DNA from 3 places in the Shewanella zhuhaiensis genome. Region 1 is predicted to be linked to each of the others. Evidence: predicted binding sites of a transcription regulator. Region 1 holds the regulator's gene; each other region holds the start of a gene.
The links. The regulator LexA, encoded in region 1, represses DNA repair genes until DNA is damaged. The targets are predictions, from matches to a motif close to TACTGTATNNNNATACAGTA.

Region 2: a site for LexA is predicted at 2,234-2,253, ahead of imuA (translesion DNA synthesis-associated protein ImuA). Genes of this name have one in related genera too.
Region 3: a site for LexA is predicted at 2,359-2,378, ahead of MJ923_RS07935 (LexA family protein). Genes of this name have one in related genera too.

The regions. Positions count from the first base shown of each region.
Region 1 is NZ_JAKUDL010000004.1:186,440-190,713, forward strand. It holds gene coxB (cytochrome c oxidase subunit II) at 1-1,443, opposite strand, end outside; gene MJ923_RS12805 (cell division inhibitor SulA) at 1,831-2,337, opposite strand; gene lexA (transcriptional repressor LexA) at 2,334-2,957, opposite strand; gene plsB (glycerol-3-phosphate 1-O-acyltransferase PlsB) at 3,110-4,274, shown strand, end outside.
Region 2 is NZ_JAKUDL010000002.1:636,125-640,398, reverse strand. It holds gene MJ923_RS08465 (Y-family DNA polymerase) at 1-1,330, opposite strand, end outside; gene imuA (translesion DNA synthesis-associated protein ImuA) at 1,492-2,187, opposite strand; gene MJ923_RS08455 (HAMP domain-containing sensor histidine kinase) at 2,347-3,753, shown strand; gene MJ923_RS08450 (MGMT family protein) at 3,789-4,130, shown strand; gene MJ923_RS08445 (DUF3108 domain-containing protein) at 4,145-4,274, shown strand, end outside.
Region 3 is NZ_JAKUDL010000002.1:514,517-518,790, forward strand. It holds gene MJ923_RS07930 (NACHT domain-containing protein) at 1-1,817, opposite strand, end outside; gene MJ923_RS07935 (LexA family protein) at 2,394-2,801, shown strand; gene MJ923_RS07940 (Y-family DNA polymerase) at 2,801-4,060, shown strand.

The sequences.
Region 1 (4,274 bases):
TTGCATTGCGGTACCTGCCTTACCCTTGATAACGATATCCAGGTGGTCGGCAACGGGACCTGTGGCAATGGGACTGCCCTTCAGGGCGGGGAAGGCACCAGGCAAACCGGCACCATTGGGCTGGTGGCAGGCGACGCAGGCGGTCATATACACCTTTTCGCCACGGGCCATCAGCTCATCCATCGACAGTGGCTCGTTGGACGCGGGTTCGTCTGCAACCACTGCTGTAGGCGAAGTTTCGCTGCCGGCAGATGGCTCAGTGGCAGCTGGCGCCGTATTCATGGCAGGCTCAGAGCTTGAGGGGGCTGCGCTGGCTGCACCATCAGGGCTGTGGCCATTTACGTCGGCCGCTTGCACTGTGTCACCGGTATTGTTACCCCAGGCATTACGCTCATAGGTCACCACGGCTGCGATATCGGTGGCAGAAAGCTGCTTACCAAAGGCTTGCATGGCGGTGCCGGACTTGCCGTTAATCACTATCTCAAGGTGATTGGCTATCGCGCCTGTGGCGATTGCGCTGCCTTTCAAGGCCGGGAAGACCCCGGGCAAGCCTGCGCCATTGGGCTGGTGACAGGCGGCGCATGAAGCCAGATAGACTTTTTCGCCCTGGGCCATTAACTCGTCCATGGACAGGGTTTGATTGAGTGCAGCGGCAGCTTCTGCAGCCTGTGCGCTGGCTTTCTGCTTCTGGGTTTCTACCCAGGCATCAAACTCATCTTCAGCCAGTACCTGCACCACAATGGGCATAAAGCCATGGTCTTTGCCGCAAAGCTCGGCGCACTGGCCACGGTAAATGCCGGGTTTGTCTACCCGGGTCCAGGCTTCATTGATAAAGCCCGGATTGGCATCCTTTTTCACGGCGAAGGCGGGAACCCACCAAGAGTGGATAACATCGTCGGAAGTCATCAGAAAACGGACTTTACGATTGGTGGGCAGTACCAGAGGATTGTCGACTTCCAGCAGGTAATGCTCGCCCTTGGCTTCAGCACCTTCAATTTGCGCGCGGGGAGTAGCAAGAATGCTGTAGAAACCGAAGTCATGGTCGAAGTAATCGTAGCGCCATTTCCATTGGGAACCTGTGACTTTGATGGTCAGCTCAGCATTGGAAGGATCTTCCATGGCAATCAAGGTTTTGGTGGCCGGAATGGCCATGCCAACCAGGATCAGAAAGGGTACCAGGGTCCAGGCTATTTCTACTTTGGTACTTTCATGGAATTGGGCGGCGACGGCGCCCTTGGATTTGCGGTGGTTAATCATGGCGTAAATCATGGCGCCAAAAACCACCACACCTATGGCGCAGCAGATGTACAGGATGGTCATGTGCAGGCCATAAACCTTGCCACTGATCTCCGTTACGCCCTGCGTCATGTTTAGCGGCATGTCAGCCGCAAGGATTGGCGGGGCCAATAAAGCCGCCGCGATACAATACAACCAATGCTTCACAAGACATCTCCTCTGTCAATTGCATCAAGCAACTACAAAGAAAAGTCACACAGTAAGTCTCTGCTCTATGCAAACTCTTCAGTTCCCACAAAAAGCAACGATGACTTCAAAGTGCATTGGCGGTTTGATTGTTGATTAGGTATTTACAGCTCTCTTAACCACACTTGCACCTACAGCTGAATATATCGGTCAGATCCGCATTACCCATGGCGCAAGCCTCAGATACTGCGACGACATAATCGCCAGATATAACAAACGAATCGTTGTTAGCCTGAACTACATTACTTGCAGTTTAAATATTGATCAAGATCACTTTCTTTTCTAATTATCTGAAAAAATTATCGAAAAAAAGCCCCGAAAACGGGGCTGAAGGGGATGAAGCTGTGATTAGTGGAATTGGGCCGGGTGCCTGAGTATGGTGTTTGGCTCGGTTCTTCCTGGCAAGTTGTTGGCATGAGAGTGAGTATTTACATTTTCAAAAATCACGCCGAGGGCAACGGCATTTCGGGCAACCAGTTCAAGGCGGCGCTTGTCTCTGGCTTCCAGTGCATTGGTCCAGCACAGTACCGCGCTTGAAGTGCCATTGGTCAGGGCTTTTTCCATCGCCCAAAGAGTTTCAACTTCGTCCTTGGCATGCACCAGCAATACTCTGTCCATACGAACACCAGCCTGAGCCAGCATGGCTTTAAGGCCAATGTTCGGCGGGCTGATAAGTACAATCCAGCGACCTTCCAGGCTCAGGCGAGCCAGTTCCGGTGCCAGGTTGGCTAATTCATCACGCCCCATGGAACAGGTTGAGCGGGTGAGCACCTGAGCCGGACCCATAGCGCTGCTTGCTGGGACATCTGTCCACAGGCCGGGATGGCGCGGTGCGTTGCCAAGGAGTTTGTTCATAGCCAGTCTCCGTTGCGGATAACCCCAACTGCCAGCCCTTCAATGGCGAGGCTTTGATGGGTCAGATCCACTTCAATGGGGGCAAAATCTTCGTTTTCGGCATGCAGATAAACCACATTGCCTTTCTTCTCGAACCGCTTCACGGTGACATCATCTTCAACCCGTGCCACAACAACCTGGCCATTACGGGCCTGATCCATTTTGTGCACGGCCAACAGGTCGCCATCGAGAATACCTATGTCTTTCATACTGTCGCCGCGAACCCGCAGCAGAAAATCGGCCTGCGGGCGGAACATATTGGGGTCGACCTGGTAATACTGTTCGACATGTTCCTGCGCCAGAATGGGTTCACCCGCAGCCACCTGACCGATAAGTGGCAGACCCGGATCGGGCTGATCTTCCAGCTCGTCACCGGCGAGACGAATACCACGGGAGGTGCCGGGCATAATCTCAATGCAGCCTTTTTTGGCCAACGCTTTGAGGTGTTCTTCGGCGGCATTGGCACTTTTAAAGCCAAGCCGGGTGGCAATTTCGGCCCGGGTTGGGGGCATGCCGGTTTCGGCGATATTGCGTTTGATCAGGTCCAGGATCTCGGCCTGGCGCGGCGTCAGCGGTCTCATGGGTGTTCCTGTTTTTCTATACAGTTACTGTTAGTATATACAGTATTTTGATCAGTGCAAGTATTAACCATTTTTCAGATTATTGGCGAAGGGATATGGCTGTCTGATATTCTATGCCGCTATTGATAGAAGCCAGGTCCCAAGAAAACAGCATGTCAGCACACGACTCTATTTGGTTTAAGTCTCTGCGTTGGATCCAGAAGCATCTGGTGCACACCATTGTGGTGCCGCAGGACCCCTTTGCCGATTTGAATCTGGATCCCGCCAGACCTTTGGTTTATGTGATGAAAACTGAGTCGGTGAGCGACATCGCCGCCCTCAATGAAATCACTGGCAAAATGGGGCTGCCCAGCCCTTACGAGCCGTTGAAACTCGACGGCGTGGAAACTCCCAGAATCGTTTGTCTCGAAGGCAGTAAGCCGCTGTTTGGCAAGCGCGAAAGCAACGAGCCTTTCCTGCAGACCTTCTTGCAATTGCTGGCGTTGCATCGTCAGCAAAAGGATCTCGATATTCAACTGGTGCCGGTAAGCCTGTATTGGGGCCGCACCCCAGGCAAAGAAGACGACAGCATGCGTGCTGCTGTGCTGGAGCGTGAAGATCCAACCTGGCTGCGTAAGTGTTTGATGATTCTGTTTTTAGGGCGCCACAACTTTGTGCAGTTCTCCCGCGCAGTGTCGCTGCGCAGCATGGCCGATGAACACGGCACCGATAAGCGTATTGCCCACAAATTGGCACGGGTGGCGCGGGTGCATTTCCGCCGCCAACGTAAAGTGATGACAGGCCCTGTGCTGCCGAATCGTCAGGCGATGTTCCATGCCCTGCTCAAGTCCGATAATCTCAAGAAGGCCATTGCCGAAGAGGCGGCCAGCAAAAAGATTTCCGAAGAAAAGGCCCGCGAGACTGCCATTGAATATCTGGATGAAATCGCGGCAGATTACTCCGACAGCCTGGTGCGTATAGCCGAGCGTTTCCTTACCTGGCTTTGGAACAAGCTCTATAAAGGCATCAGCATCAAGGGTGCCGAGCAAATTCGTCAGCTGCACCACGATGGACATGAAATTGTCTACGTGCCTTGTCACCGCTCGCACATGGACTATTTGCTGCTGTCTTACATCCTGTATTACGAAGGCATGGTGCCGCCCCATATTGCGGCGGGTATCAACCTGAACTTCTGGCCTGCCGGTCCCATGTTCCGTCGTGGTGGCGCCTTCTTCATCCGTCGCAGTTTCAACGGTAACAAGCTCTATACCGCGGTGTTCCGAGAGTATCTGGATCAGCTGTTTGCCAAAGGCTATTCGGTGGAGTACTTCACCGAAG
Region 2 (4,274 bases), on a different contig from region 1:
TGGCTCTGTGACTGTTTTCAATGGCTCCTGCCAGCGGCGCACTTCTGGGGCTAAAGTGACAGCGGTGCAGCGTCAGTGCCACCACGGGCGCGGCCAACGTAAATCGCTCCAATTGCAAACGGCACAGGGCCAACAGGCCATCGGCGGTGTGTTCGGCAAAGGGGTATGCCAGCGACAGGCGCGCTTCATGAGCCTCTGCTGTGGACTGATCCGACTCAGCTTTATCCAAAGCCCAGGATAGCGCGCCAGTCACGCTTACCTGACCGAGACTTGCCTTTGGACTCCCTGTGATCTCGGAGGCCTCTGTGGCCTCTGTGGTTTCTGTGGTTTCTGTGGCCCCTGTGAAGGATGCCCGGTAATGCAGCACCAGCTCCAGCATGGAAACCGCCAGCTGTCGCTGACGTAAAAACAGCGCCAGCTCGGCAAACATACGCCCAAGTACAAACACCAGGGCATTGAGGCTTTCGGCCTCATACATCAGCTCAAGCCGCTGGCAATACTCTTCCTGCGGGCAGTAAAAGCTCTGGGGATGGGGCTGCTTACCGTTAAGCCTTGCCAATAGCAGCACAAATTCAGGACCAAAGCGGATCCCAAGCTCGGCGGCGGGTAAAGCCTGCAGCGCACCTATATGCTCAAGTCCCATCCCCTCCAAACGGGATAACAGCGCCTCGGGCACAGGCAGAGTGGAGATTGGCAGCGCCGATAATTGCCTTGATAAAGCCTCAGCTGCGCTTTTGGGCTCAGCCATCGCTTTTGATGCCGGTTTTGAAGCGGAAACCTTGAGAGCCGATTGCGACGTTGCAGCCCTGGCAAACACTGGCTGCAGCGTCTTTGATGCCAGACTGGGCCGGGTTTTGGCCAGCATACCCGCTGCCAACGGCGTGGCAGCAAAGGCCATGGCAAAGTGGCAGTTAAGCCCTTCAAGCGCGGCTGCCAATGCCTTTGCCAGCGCCGCTTCGCCACCAAAGAGTTTTGCCATAGAGCCGGTTTCAAGCAGCAGTACATCGTGGCAACGGGCAAAAAACGTATCGGGTTCAGGGGGCGGCACCAGGCGGGCACTGAAACTGTAGCCGTGGCGACACAGCCAGTCGCAGCCCTGCCGGTGCAGCGAGAGCACAAAGGGAAATGGCTGCACATTGGGGCACAGCTGCGCCGCGCTGCCCATGCTCTGACCGGCCATGACCCCGGCACTGGCCGCCTGCGGACAGGCTTTGAGCACCCGCGCCCTTGCCACATCGTACAAAATAAGCGGCATGGATGGCGCCAGCCCCTGTACATGGCGCAGATAATCCAGTTCCCAATGGGGCAGCCATACACCAAGCCAGCGCATCAACCCTTAACCCAAACAGATTGATGACGCCTCAGCCCGCGGGCCAAACAGCAGTGCTGCTGGACGAACAGGTTCTGATGCAAACACAGGCTTTGCTGAAACAAGTGTCTTTGATGGACGCACAGGCAATCACGGATAAACGACATACATCATCCTCCTGCTCAGGCGCCGCCCCAGGGGCCCTGCACCAATTGCACAGATGGCTGCGACGGTAAGTAGCGTGCCAGCAGCGGGGAAAGTCCCTCAATCTGCAAACTGTCCTGCGGTTTGCCGCCGCGGCGTTTCAGTAAGGCGAGTTCCAGCCTGTCTGAGTTACCGCCCGGGGTTAACCCCAAACGCAGCGGCAATGGATTCCCCTCCGTGGCGTCAGTCACCAGAATAATCGCCAGACAGCCGCCCTTTTCCGCCGCCAGTTGCAAACGCCGGGCTTCGGTCAGGCTTAAACGGTCAAGCCAGCCCAGTAACAAACGGCAGCCACCACTGGCCAGACTCTGCTCCATGGCCCAGAGTTTGTCTTTACGCGCGTTGACATCCACCAGGCAAAAGCCTTCCGGCCGCAGCCCATGTTGCAATAAGTACTGGGGATTCAGTTGCCAGGGGGCCCCAACCAACATCACAGGGGTGTCGTTTTCGTCCTGTATACACCTGAGCAGTGGCGTTAACAGCAGCATCGACTGCGAACCCGGTACCGGGCAGCTCAGTTCACACACCCCATGGCGCGGCCAGCCGCTGTCGGGCAAGGCAGCATCCAGCGTCTCAAAGCCGGTGGCATAACCGGGCTGCTGGCAGGTTTGTTGTCCAAGCCAGATATCCTGGCGGCCAAGTTGTTTGGAAAGCTCTTGTGGACTGGTTTTCATCGGGGCACCTGTGTCTGAACCGGATTTCGGTATTCAAATCACCAATAACTGTATATTTATACAGTATAGCAGTTCTGACAAACTTGCCAATCCTCTGGGATCTGAATTGCCAAGGTGTATAATGCGAATCATTTTTATTTATGAGTCTGTACGATTGTCATGAAGTTGTCCCGCCATCACCCCTTTGCCCGCCTGCAATGGCGCCTGTTTGGCTATTTCGGCTCCTCCCTGTTGGTGATTTTGTTGTTGGCCAGTCTGATTGAAGCCATGGTGCTGCATCAGCTGTTGGTGCTGCCTAAAGAAACCAAGGCGCAGCTGTCGGTGTTGGCCCGGGAGGCCGAAGCCATGGTGAAACGCGGCTCACCTCAGGCGCTGGCCGAGTGGGAGGCGGCGCAGTCGTTCAGCTTGCATGTGATTAACAGCCGCCTTGAAGGCGTGAGCGGCCGCCCTGTTCATCCGCACTTTGAATTCAAGCTGGGGTTTATGCTGGGGCCGGATCAGGCGCTGGGGGATCGGGTACAAAAGCCCATTATTGGCCTGCCAATTTATGCCACTTTCGATGACAGCGGCCCTCTGCTTTTGGCGGTGCAGCTCAATGCGAATTTGCACCCAGCCAAGGATCTCAGTTACAGCCTGTGGGCAATTCGCTTAACCGTGGGATTATTTGTGCTGTGGCTGTTCAGTCGCCTGCTGGGGCACTACCTCATTAAACCGCTGGCGACGTTGCAACAGGGCACCCGCGCCCTGGCAAGCGGAAAGCTCAGCACCCGGATCGGCGAGCACTTTTCGGCGGCTGAACCTGAGTTTTATCAGCTCGGCCACGACTTTGATGAAATGGCGGATGTGATTGAACGCACCCTCACCACCCAGGAGCGCCTTATTCGCGACGTGTCCCATGAGCTGCGCACCCCGCTTGCGCGGCAAAAGCTGGCAGCCGATTTGCTGGAGAGCGATCTGGCAGAATCCTCGCCTTACCTTAAGCGGATCCACGCCGAAAACAGCGAACTCAGCCGCCTGATAGACACCCTTTTGGGTTACAGTCGCCTCGCCAGTGGCTATCAGACCGCCCGCTGCGCGCCCTTTAATCTGCACGAGCTGGCGCACTCACTTCTGGGGGATTGCCGTTTTGAAGCTGCGCCACGCCAACATATCGAATGGCAGGATCTGGCCGCCTGCAAGCATATCGAGCTTGAAACCGACCAAAGTTTGCTGCAGCGGGCGCTGGAAAACCTGGTGCGCAACAGCCTTAAATATGCCGGACCTGAGTGTCATATTCAGATAACCAGCCACTGCGATGATAGCTGGCTCACTATCACGGTGGCGGATGATGGTCCGGGTATCGATGACACCAAGCTCGAGACCCTGTTCCATCCCTTTACCCGCTTTGATGAGGCCCGTCACGCCAGTCAGGGCGGATTTGGACTGGGGCTTGCCATAGTGCGGGAGTGTGTGCGTCTGCTCGGCGGTGATGTCTCGGCCGGGCGCAGTGAAGCTGGTGGGTTGGAAGTTAAGCTGTTGCTGCCGATGCGGCTTAAAAGGCTGGCCGCTGCCGACAAGGCCATTTAGTATAGGTGCATGAATTGCTTTTGGAAGGTGCGCGGATGTCCAGCCTGAGTCCAAGCCGGATCTGGCATATAGTGACCCTCATTCCCGAGGGTAAGGTGCTCAGTTATGGCAAGGTGGCCGACCTTGCCGGTTTGCCCGGCCGCGCCCGCTATGTATCACGGGCCCTGAAGCTGGCACCGGACAGTCTGGCACTGCCCTGGCACAGGGTGATAAACAGCCAGGGAAAAATTTCTTTTCCTAAAGACACTGAGCCCTTTCGGCTACAACAGGAAAGCCTGCGTCTTGAGGGGGTTATCGTGAACCAAGGCAAAATCAACTTGTCTGAATATGAGTGGCGGCCCGATATGGCCACCCTGATATTGAGTCTGCCTTACTGATGCCAAGGAGCTGTATGCGCAAGTTTCTGTTATCCCTCGCCCTGCCACTGCTGAGTGCCAGCGCTTTAAGTATTAGCGCCTATGCCCAAAACTCACTGTCGCCCTTTGAGGCCGACTACAAGGTGCTGTACGGCGATATTGGCC
Region 3 (4,274 bases), on a different contig from region 1:
CTATAATAGCTACAATTCTGTTGATATAAAGGTATGTCATTTGAGTCTTTGGTAATTTCTATTCTATGCCCTATTTTTAAGCATATCGATTTAAGAATATCGTTGTTGTGGAAAACCAGTTCGGAAAATTCAACGCTTATTGATTCTGCGATCTGCTTTAATGTCTCGGAATCAGTATCAAATTCAATGGCTTCAAATAATATTCTTATCAGATGGAATGCAGTTCTATTTTTTTCATCCTTACCTTCAGAAATGGATATGTTTTCATTTTCAACCAAGTGGACTAGCGACGTTCTAATGGAATGGTTTATCGATGTCTTTTGAGTCTCCACATGGTCAACTCCTATAATATATCGTGCAATGGACGGAGTTATAGTTTCATTGTCTTTAATGATGTTAATAACGTCCGACTGTTCAACTTCTTTTAGAATTTTCTTTGCAAAGTATAAATAGAAACAATTTTTATCGATTTTGTGTAGAAATTTCAAAACATTCTCATATCTACTGTTTCGTGAGTTAATTATATATTCGTAGAAACTCTCCCTAGTTTCTTCTGGAAGGTTTGCTATATATTTTGCAGAGAAAAATTCTATTATTGATTTATGGAGAAATGAGTGTGTCTGCCCCTCATCTTTAATTAGTGAGGTTTTGTCTATTATATCTATATGAGTATTTTTCGCATCAAAATTTAGTTTTGAGCAGGCATCTTTGAAAGTGGAAACTAAGAAATCAGAATCAAATGTTATATCATTTTTGCTGCTGAGTAATTTAAAAGAGGCGGCATGTATAATTCTTTCTAATTCATAGTTATCCAAACCAGATTTGCTTGATCTTTCGTAAAAGGTTTTTAGCCTATCATGTGTTGATGCAAGCGATTGAAATAGTTGGTTATAAAAGTCAATCAAGTTTTTTGGTTCTGTTGTTAATGAATTATAGGTGCTGCAGAATATGTCAACTAGAATAGGGGTTACTAAAATTTCTGATATATATTTTTTCTCAGATATAACTCTGATAAAGATATCTTTATCTTTATTCGGAATGCTAGGGTGTTCAATTATTATTCTATTTACATCATTTACATCTAGGTCGAGCAAATCAAAATTCGATATTCCTGGCGTGTAAGTTATTTCAGTGTTTGGTCTAGATGTTACTATTACATCTAGACCAAGACTGTAGTATGCATATTCAATAGTTTTTAGAGCTGTCTTTGCATATTCATCAGGAACTTCATCAAACCCGTCGAAGAGCAGTCTCAATCGCTTCATTGACAAGAGGTGAAGACATGCCTCCGGACAGATATCTAAGCCTAAAGAGCATATTTCTTTTACTATGACAGATACCAAATCACAATCTCGAACGTAGTCAATATTTCTTAATGTAATTATTAATGGGAATACACCATCTTGATTAGTGATGCTGTTAAGGAATATTTTTTTTAAAAGAGTGGTTTTACCTTGTCCGGCTTTTCCAATTATGCATGATATTCTAGGTAGATCTAATTTACATTTCTCATCTATTTCGATAGTGTAATTGCTCTGCCTGTTTTTAATTTGTAAGGGCTGATAAATTTCTGATATGTGAACGTCAGCATCTCTTGATAATAGAGTTCTAAATTTTAAATATTTGTTTTCAATTTTTTTTGTTAACTCTAATTCCCTTTCATGAACTAATGGTGCTAGTTGACTAATTTTTTCTCGCGCTTCAGTATGAAAATTAAGATTTTCGAAGATGCTTGAAAATTTACTAAATGTTTTTTCTTGGATTTTTTTAAACGGTTCCGTACTCAAAAGCATAGAAATTATTTGTGATTCTTCCATTGTCCATAATTCCATTTAAAAATTTGGATTATTATAGTCTGTCTATTATAAATAATTCAAGGACGCTTTTTGGGAAGGTGAAACAAGACCTCAAACGTCTATGGCTTTGATAGTGATAAAAGCCCGAGGTATTCAACCGAAGGCATGTTAGACATTCTAAAGTTTAATAACGTCTACATGGTGTTGTTATGAAACCCCGTCGGATGATTACTAAAGTGGCATCTTGCTTATTTATGGGTCTTGCTTAGGTCTAAATAAGTGGCCCTAATTGTACTACACATGATGAGAATCACCTTGGCATAAGTCATCGCTGCCAAGTCGTCTTGTGACCCAGTGCCAAGGGACTTGCAACACATTTACATGAAAATGGGCCGTATCGCGGCAATTGCTGTCAGTGATCTACATTTAGGAACAGCTATTTAGGGCCATTCGCTGCAATCTGTGCCTTGCGTAAATACTGGGCTTTTTGTATCTACCAAAGCGATAGTGAAGATTTTAGTGTTTAAGCCTGCAAAGTTGTTTATTATTCAGGAATACGCGATACTGTATAAATGTACAGCTTTTGGTGTTCATAAAATGAAAGTCATCCCCCTTACAGCCCGTGCCGGGATCACGGGTTTTGAAAGCCCTGCGGCTGATTACTATCAGTTACCACTTAGCTTGGATGAGCTGCTAATTGAGCACCCCAGCTCCACCTTTATAGGCTTGGCGGCAGGTGAGTCGATGCATGGCGTGGGCATCTTTGATGGTGATGTGCTGATAGTGGATCGTCATGTGACAGTGCAAAGCGGTGATGTCATAGTGGCGAACCTTAACGGCGAGTTTGTCTGTAAGCTCATCGACACTCGCCGCCGGTTGTTGTTGTCGGCCAATGAATTCCATCAGCCGGTACCTGTTCAGGAGTGGGATCAGTTCTCCATCGAGGGGGTAGTGATCCGCTCCATTCGTTGCCACCGGCCAAGCAGAGTGCTGCAGGCCTGCTGATGTTTGCCCTGGTAGACGCCAACGCTTTTTACTGCTCGGCCGAGCAGGTGTTTCGCCCCGACTGGCGTGGCAGGCCTATTGTCGTGCTTTCCAATAACGATGGCTGTGTGGTGGCTGCCAATAAGCAGGCCAAGGCAGCAGGGGTCGAAAAGTTTAAGGCCTTTTTTGAAGTGCGGGAGCTTTGCCAACGCGCAGGAGTGATCGCGCTTTCTTCCAATTATGAGCTCTATGGTGACCTGTCGGCCAAGATGATGCAGATCATCGGACGCTTTGCGCCGGAGCAGCACATCTATTCGATTGATGAATCCTTCCTTTCTTTCCGCCGCGTTTATCCCGCCATTAAAGACCTGACCAGCCAGGGTGCAGCCATTCGCCGTGCCGTTTGGAAAGAGGCGAGGCTGCCTGTATGTGTTGGCATCGGTCCTACCTTGACACTAGCTAAAGCTGCCAACCATGCCGCCAAGAAACTGGACGGTTTTAGTGGTGTATGCGTCATTGATTCAGAAGAACGCCGTCAGCAGATACTCGAGCAAATGGCAGTTGGCGATGTATGGGGAATTGGCCGGCGTATTTCCGCAAGGCTTGAGCAGATGGATATCTGCACCGCTTGGCAGCTGTCGAAGATGCCACCCCAGCTTGCACGAAAGCAATTCAGTATCGAGATAGAGCGCACCGTGCGCGAACTTGGCGGCATACCCTGTAAACAGTGGGATGAGGCGAGGGCAGATAAAAAGCAGATATTCTCCACTCGCTCGGTTGGGAAGCGGATAACTGACGTTAACTCACTTAGCCAGGCCATTGCGAAACACGTAGGTATTGCCGCGGCCAAGGCCAGAAAGCAGGGCAGCCTCACCTCAGCAGTATTGGTGTTTGCCAACAACAGCCCCTATGACGAACGCCCTGTTGGCTTTAAACAAATAGTAAGGTTTCCTGTACCCACCAATTGCTCGGCGGTGATCACATCGGCGGTGAGTCGGGTGGTGCCTGAACTTTACCGCCCAGGAGTGCGCTACTACAAAATAGGTGTCGGGTTGCTGGAGCTCATCAGTGACTTACATTATCAGCCAGACCTCTTTGCTCCAGCCCCGGCTGATCCCCGCCTGATGCAAGCCTGCGATGCACTCAACAATCGCTATGGTTCCAGCACTCTGTTTCTTGCAGCTCAAGGTATCGAACAGAAGTGGGCTATGCGTCGTGAGCTACTTACCCCACAATACACTACTAATTGGCGGCATCTGCCGTTAATCATGTGTAAATAGTGCTATACAAGCTGTGAGTACATAAAATTGTACATTTTGAGATAGTGTCTTTTGATAAACCTATTCTATATCAATGCAATAGGTATCATGGTCTCATAAACGTGCCAGAAGATCGTGGGCTGAATGTAATGCTCCATCGGGAAGTCTCTGTCCGTGAAAAATAAAGCCGTATCTTATCATTTGTCGCCCCATAATCATCCTTTGGGCGAATTTG